2 regions of the Escherichia fergusonii ATCC 35469 genome follow, and region 2 is predicted to be linked to the other one. Evidence: predicted binding sites of a transcription regulator. Region 2 holds the regulator's gene; the other holds the start of a gene.
The links. Region 2 encodes sigma-54, which starts transcription at its own class of promoters, with help from an activator protein. Its sites were predicted from a motif close to GTTGGCACANNTTTCGCTNT; they were not measured.
Positions count from the first base shown of each region.

Region 1 (3,424 bases), 630 kb from region 2:
AGGGAAGAACGGTAATCATCAGTGCCCATCGCCTTTCGGCACTGACGGAAGCCAGTGAAATTATTGTGATGCAGCACGGACATATCGCCCAGCGTGGCAATCATGATGCACTGGCACAACAAAGCGGCTGGTATCGCGATATGTATCGCTATCAACAACTGGAGGCGGCGCTCGACGACGCTCCGGAAATTCGCGAGGAGGCCATCGATGCGTAGTTTTAGCCAACTGTGGCCGACTCTCAAGCGCCTGTTAGCGTACGGTTCGCCGTGGCGTAAACCGTTGGGGATTGCGGTCCTGATGATGTGGGTTGCGGCGGCGGCGGAAGTCAGTGGGCCGCTGCTTATCAGCTATTTTATCGACAATATGGTGGCGAAAAATAACCTACCGTTGAAAGTGGTTGCAGGGCTGGCTGCGGCGTATGTTGGGCTACAACTGTTTGCCGCCGGGCTACATTACACGCAGTCGCTGCTGTTTAATCGGGCGGCGGTTGGCGTGGTACAACAGTTGCGCACGGATGTGATGGATGCCGCGTTGCGCCAGCCATTAAGCGAGTTTGATACCCAGCCTGTCGGGCAGGTGATTTCCCGCGTTACCAATGATACTGAAGTGATCCGCGACCTCTACGTTACCGTAGTGGCAACGGTCCTGCGTAGCGCCGCCCTGGTGGGTGCGATGCTGGTGGCAATGTTCAGCCTCGACTGGCGAATGGCGCTGGTAGCGATAATGATTTTCCCGGTGGTGCTGGTGGTAATGGTGATATACCAGCGTTACAGCACGCCGATTGTCCGTCGTGTGCGCGCCTATCTGGCAGATATCAACGACGGCTTTAACGAAATCATCAATGGCATGAGCGTCATCCAGCAGTTCCGTCAGCAGGCGCGATTTGGCGAACGTATGGGTGAGGCCAGTCGTTCACACTATATGGCGAGGATGCAAACCCTGCGCCTCGACGGTTTTCTGCTGCGTCCGCTGCTGAGTCTGTTTTCATCGCTCATTCTTTGTGGCTTGTTGATGCTGTTTGGCTTCTCCGCCAGCGGTACCATTGAAGTGGGCGTACTGTATGCGTTTATCAGCTATCTTGGGCGGCTTAACGAACCCTTAATCGAACTGACCACGCAACAGGCGATGCTGCAACAGGCTGTTGTTGCTGGTGAGCGCGTGTTTGAGTTGATGGACGGGCCGCGCCAGCAATATGGCAATGATGATCGCCCGTTGCAGAGCGGCACCATTGAAGTCGATAACGTGTCATTTGCTTATCGCGATAACAATCTGGTGCTGAAGAATATTAATCTCTCTGTGCCTTCGCGTAACTTTGTGGCGCTAGTGGGGCATACCGGCAGTGGAAAAAGTACCCTCGCCAGTTTATTGATGGGCTATTACCCGCTAACGGAAGGTGAGATTCGCCTTGATGGTCGTCCATTAAGTTCGCTAAGTCACAGCGTGCTGCGCCAGGGCGTGGCGATGGTGCAACAAGATCCGGTGGTACTGGCGGATACCTTCCTCGCCAACGTGACGCTGGGACGTGATATCTCCGAAGAACGTGTCTGGCAGGCGCTGGAAACCGTGCAACTGGCGGAGCTGGCGCGCAGCATGAGTGATGGTATTTATACGCCGCTGGGCGAGCAGGGGAATAATCTCTCGGTTGGGCAAAAGCAACTGCTGGCACTGGCGCGCGTGCTGGTGGAGACGCCGCAAATCCTGATCCTTGATGAGGCAACCGCCAGCATTGACTCCGGTACTGAACAGGCGATTCAACACGCACTGGCGGCGGTGCGTGAACACACTACGCTTGTGGTGATTGCTCACCGCTTATCGACCATTGTCGATGCCGACACCATTCTGGTGCTTCATCGTGGTCAGGCTGTGGAACAGGGGACTCACCAGCAACTGCTGGCCGCCCAGGGGCGCTACTGGCAGATGTATCAACTGCAACTTGCGGGCGAAGAGCTGGCAGCCAGCGTGCGTGAAGAGGAGTCATTGAGCGCCTGAATAGCGCAATATTTCATCGTTGGTGCAAAAATGTAACGCACTGTGCACTGTCATAGTGCGTTTTTGTTTTCAATCTTCTTAACTTCCTGCTCTCTTTCTCGTTTTTCATTTCTGGCACACCGCTTGCAATACCTTATTCGTGTAGCAGAACCATTACCGAATTCTGACCGGAGGGGATCTATGAAGCTGGTGACCGTGATAATCAAACCATTCAAGCTGGAAGACGTTCGTGAAGCGTTATCTTCCATTGGTATTCAGGGCCTGACCGTCACCGAAGTGAAAGGTTTCGGGCGTCAGAAAGGGCATGCCGAGCTGTACCGGGGGGCGGAATACAGCGTCAACTTTCTGCCAAAAGTAAAAATTGATGTGGCGATTGCTGATGACCAACTCGATGAAGTGATCGATATCGTCAGCAAAGCGGCTTACACCGGAAAAATTGGCGACGGCAAAATCTTCGTCGCTGAATTGCAACGCGTCATTCGTATTCGTACCGGCGAAGCCGACGAAGCGGCGCTGTAATCTCTGGCACACAGCAACAGGAACGAAAAATGAAGATAGCGACGATAAAAACTGGGCTTGCTTCACTGGCGATGCTGCCGGGACTGGTAATGGCTGCACCTGCGGTGGCCGATAAAGCTGACAATGCGTTTATGATGATTTGTACTGCGCTGGTGCTGTTTATGACTATTCCGGGGATTGCCCTGTTTTACGGTGGGTTAATTCGCGGCAAAAACGTGCTGTCGATGCTGACGCAGGTGACGGTGACGTTTGCTCTGGTCTGCATTCTCTGGGTGGTTTACGGCTATTCGCTGGCGTTTGGTGAGGGCAACAACTTCTTCGGTAACATTAACTGGTTGATGCTGAAAAACATCGAACTGACGGCGGTGATGGGCAGCATTTATCAGTATATCCACGTGGCGTTTCAGGGATCGTTTGCCTGCATTACCGTCGGCTTGATAGTTGGAGCGCTGGCGGAACGGATCCGCTTCTCAGCTGTGTTGATTTTCGTGGTGGTGTGGCTGACGCTCTCTTACATTCCGATTGCGCATATGGTCTGGGGCGGTGGTTTGCTGGCTTCTCACGGTGCGCTGGATTTTGCGGGTGGCACGGTGGTGCACATTAACGCCGCAATTGCAGGTCTGGTGGGCGCATATCTGATTGGCAAACGCGTGGGCTTCGGCAAAGAGGCGTTTAAACCGCACAACCTGCCGATGGTCTTTACCGGTACTGCCATTCTCTATATCGGTTGGTTTGGCTTTAACGCCGGGTCAGCGGGCACGGCGAATGAAATTGCAGCACTGGCATTTGTGAATACTGTGGTCGCAACGGCGGCGGCAATTCTTGGCTGGATCTTCGGTGAATGGGCGCTGCGCGGTAAGCCTTCACTGCTGGGAGCGTGTTCTGGCGCGATTGCCGGTCTGGTCGGCGTGACGCC
Region 1 is NC_011740.1:2,631,655-2,635,078, reverse strand. It holds gene EFER_RS12945 (SmdA family multidrug ABC transporter permease/ATP-binding protein) at 1-215, shown strand, start outside; gene EFER_RS12940 (SmdB family multidrug efflux ABC transporter permease/ATP-binding protein) at 208-1,989, shown strand; gene glnK (P-II family nitrogen regulator) at 2,170-2,508, shown strand; gene amtB (ammonium transporter AmtB) at 2,538-3,424, shown strand, end outside.
Region 1: a site for sigma-54 is predicted at 2,100-2,119, ahead of glnK (P-II family nitrogen regulator). Genes of this name have one in related genera too.

Region 2 (3,424 bases):
ACGCAGCAAGAACGCCGAGCTGATTGAAAAGGTTAGAACCTCATATGAAATTCAAAATAAACAAACACAGCCTTAATCTTGCGCTTGCCAGCGCACTTCTGGCCGCCAGTATTCCGGCCCTCGCCGTAACTGGTGACACTGAACAGCCGATTCATATTGAATCTGATCAGCAGTCTCTGGATATGCAGGGAAACGTCGTGACCTTCACCGGTAATGTCGTCGTGACCCAGGGCACCATTAAGATCAATGCCGATAAAGTGGTCGTCACCCGTCCGGGTGGTGAACAAGGTAAGGAAGTGATCGACGGTTACGGTAACCCGGCCACCTTCTATCAAATGCAGGATAACGGTAAACCGGTCGAAGGTCATGCCTCCAAGATGCACTACGAACTGGCGAAAGATTTCGTCGTGCTCACTGGTAATGCTTATCTACAACAAGTCGATAGCAACATTAAAGGCGACAAGATCACTTACCTGGTGAAAGAACAGAAAATGCAGGCCTTCAGCGATAAAGGCAAACGCGTAACCACCGTTCTGGTGCCATCGCAATTGCAGGATAAAAACAATAAAGGCCAGGCCCCGGCGCAGAAAAAGGGTAATTAATTCGTTATGGCAACATTAACTGCAAAAAACCTGGCAAAAGCGTACAAAGGTCGCCGCGTCGTAGAAGACGTCAGCCTGACCGTAAACTCTGGTGAAATTGTCGGTTTGCTCGGCCCAAACGGTGCCGGTAAGACCACGACTTTCTATATGGTTGTCGGTATTGTGCCGCGCGATGCGGGTAATATTATTATTGACGACGAAGATATTAGTCTGCTGCCGCTCCATGCGCGCGCGCGTCGTGGCATTGGCTATTTACCGCAGGAAGCCTCTATTTTCCGTCGTCTTAGCGTTTACGATAACCTAATGGCTGTACTGCAAATTCGTGATGATCTGACCAATGAGCAACGTGAAGATCGCGCCAACGAATTGATGGAAGAGTTCCATATAGAACATCTGCGCGACAGCATGGGGCAGTCACTCTCCGGGGGCGAGCGCCGCCGCGTGGAGATTGCCCGTGCACTGGCTGCCAATCCCAAATTCATTCTGCTTGACGAACCTTTTGCCGGTGTTGACCCGATCTCTGTTATCGATATCAAACGCATTATTGAACACTTGCGAGATAGTGGTCTGGGTGTGCTTATTACCGACCACAACGTGCGTGAAACGCTGGCTGTATGTGAACGCGCATATATCGTCAGTCAGGGGCATTTGATCGCCCACGGCACACCAACAGAAATCTTACACGACGAGCACGTTAAGCGTGTATACCTTGGGGAAGACTTCAGACTCTGATAGGGTAGAGAATTGCGACGTTTTAGCAGGAGAGTACGATTCTGAACATGAAGCAAGGTTTGCAACTCAGGCTTAGCCAACAACTGGCGATGACGCCTCAGTTACAACAGGCGATTCGTCTGTTGCAATTGTCGACGCTGGAACTCCAGCAAGAACTTCAGCAGGCGCTGGAAAGTAACCCCCTGCTCGAGCAAACCGACCTTCACGAAGAAGTTGATACTCAGCAGCCCCAGGATAGCGAAGCACTGGACACCGCTGACGCACTCGAACAAAAAGAGATGCCAGAGGAGCTGCCACTCGACGCCAGTTGGGATGAAATCTATACCGCAGGTACGCCATCGGGCACCAGTGGTGATTACATCGATGACGAACTCCCGGTCTATCAGGGTGAGACAACCCAGACATTGCAAGATTACCTGATGTGGCAGGTTGAGCTGACGCCCTTTTCCGATACCGATCGAGCTATTGCGACTTCAATCGTTGATGCTGTTGATGAAACCGGCTATCTCACTGTCTCGCTGGAAGATATTCTCGAAAGCATGGGTGATGAAGAGATCGACATCGAAGAGATCGAAGCCGTTCTCAAACGAATCCAACGTTTTGATCCTGTCGGTGTCGCAGCAAAAGATCTGCGTGACTGTTTGCTGATCCAACTTTCCCAGTTTGACAAATCAACCCCCTGGCTGGATGAAGCCCGATTAATCATCAGCGATCACCTGGATCTACTGGCAAATCATGACTTTCGCAGCTTGATGCGTGTTACGCGGCTGAAAGAAGATGTGCTGAAAGAAGCGGTTAATTTGATCCAGTCTCTGGATCCCCGTCCCGGTCAGTCGATCCAGACGGGAGAGCCAGAATATGTGATCCCGGATGTGCTGGTGCGTAAACATAACGGTCACTGGACAGTGGAGCTCAACAGCGACAGTATTCCTCGTCTGCAAATTAACCAACAATATGCAGCAATGTGTAATGGTGCACGTAATGACGCCGACAGCCAATTTATTCGCAGCAACTTACAGGATGCGAAATGGCTTATAAAGAGTCTGGAAAGCCGTAACGACACATTACTGCGCGTCAGCCGCTGCATCGTAGAACAACAGCAAGCCTTCTTTGAGCAAGGCGAAGAATTTATGAAACCGATGGTGCTGGCAGATATCGCCGAGGCCGTCGAAATGCACGAATCGACGATTTCCCGTGTGACCACGCAGAAATATCTGCACAGTCCACGAGGCATTTTTGAACTGAAGTATTTCTTTTCCAGCCATGTTAATACCGAAGGCGGAGGCGAAGCCTCATCAACGGCGATTCGGGCGCTGGTGAAGAAACTGATAGCGGCAGAAAATCCCGCGAAACCTCTGAGTGACAGCAAGTTAGCAACTATGCTTTCTGAACAGGGTATCATGGTGGCGCGCCGCACCGTTGCGAAGTACCGAGAGTCTTTATCCATTCCGCCGTCAAATCAGCGTAAACAACTGGTTTGACTCAACCGATAAGGAAGACACTATGCAGCTAAACATCACTGGAAATAACGTCGAAATTACCGATGCTCTGCGCGACTTTGTCACCACCAAATTCGCAAAACTGGAACAATATTTTGACCGGATCAATCAGGTTTATATTGTGCTGAAGGTGGAGAAAGTTACCCATACCTCGGATGCGACACTGCATGTAAACGGTGGAGAAATTCATGCCAGTGCGGAAGGTCAGGATATGTACGCCGCCATTGATGGCTTAATTGATAAACTGGCAAGACAACTGACTAAGCATAAAGATAAACTGAAACAACACTAATCGTCCGGGCAGTTAACGGGTGCAGGAGGGCCTGTTGTGTAACGCAACGGGCCGTTTGTACAGTTAGCGCTCCGAACCTGATCCCAGATAACTTAACGGGCAGGTTCTTAGGTGAAATTATGATAAATAACGATACGACCCTACAACTCAGTAGTGTACTTAACCAGGAATGTACGCGCAGTGGTGTTCACTGCCAAAGTAAAAAACGTGCGCTGGAGATCATCAGTGAACTGGCGGCAAAACAATTAAGCCTGCCACCACAAGTGGTCTTTGAAGCCATACTGACACGAGAAAAAATG
Region 2 is NC_011740.1:3,262,760-3,266,183, forward strand. It holds gene lptC (LPS export ABC transporter periplasmic protein LptC) at 1-76, shown strand, start outside; gene lptA (lipopolysaccharide ABC transporter substrate-binding protein LptA) at 45-602, shown strand; gene lptB (LPS export ABC transporter ATP-binding protein) at 609-1,334, shown strand; gene rpoN (RNA polymerase factor sigma-54) at 1,382-2,815, shown strand; gene hpf (ribosome hibernation promoting factor) at 2,838-3,125, shown strand; gene ptsN (PTS IIA-like nitrogen regulatory protein PtsN) at 3,245-3,424, shown strand, end outside.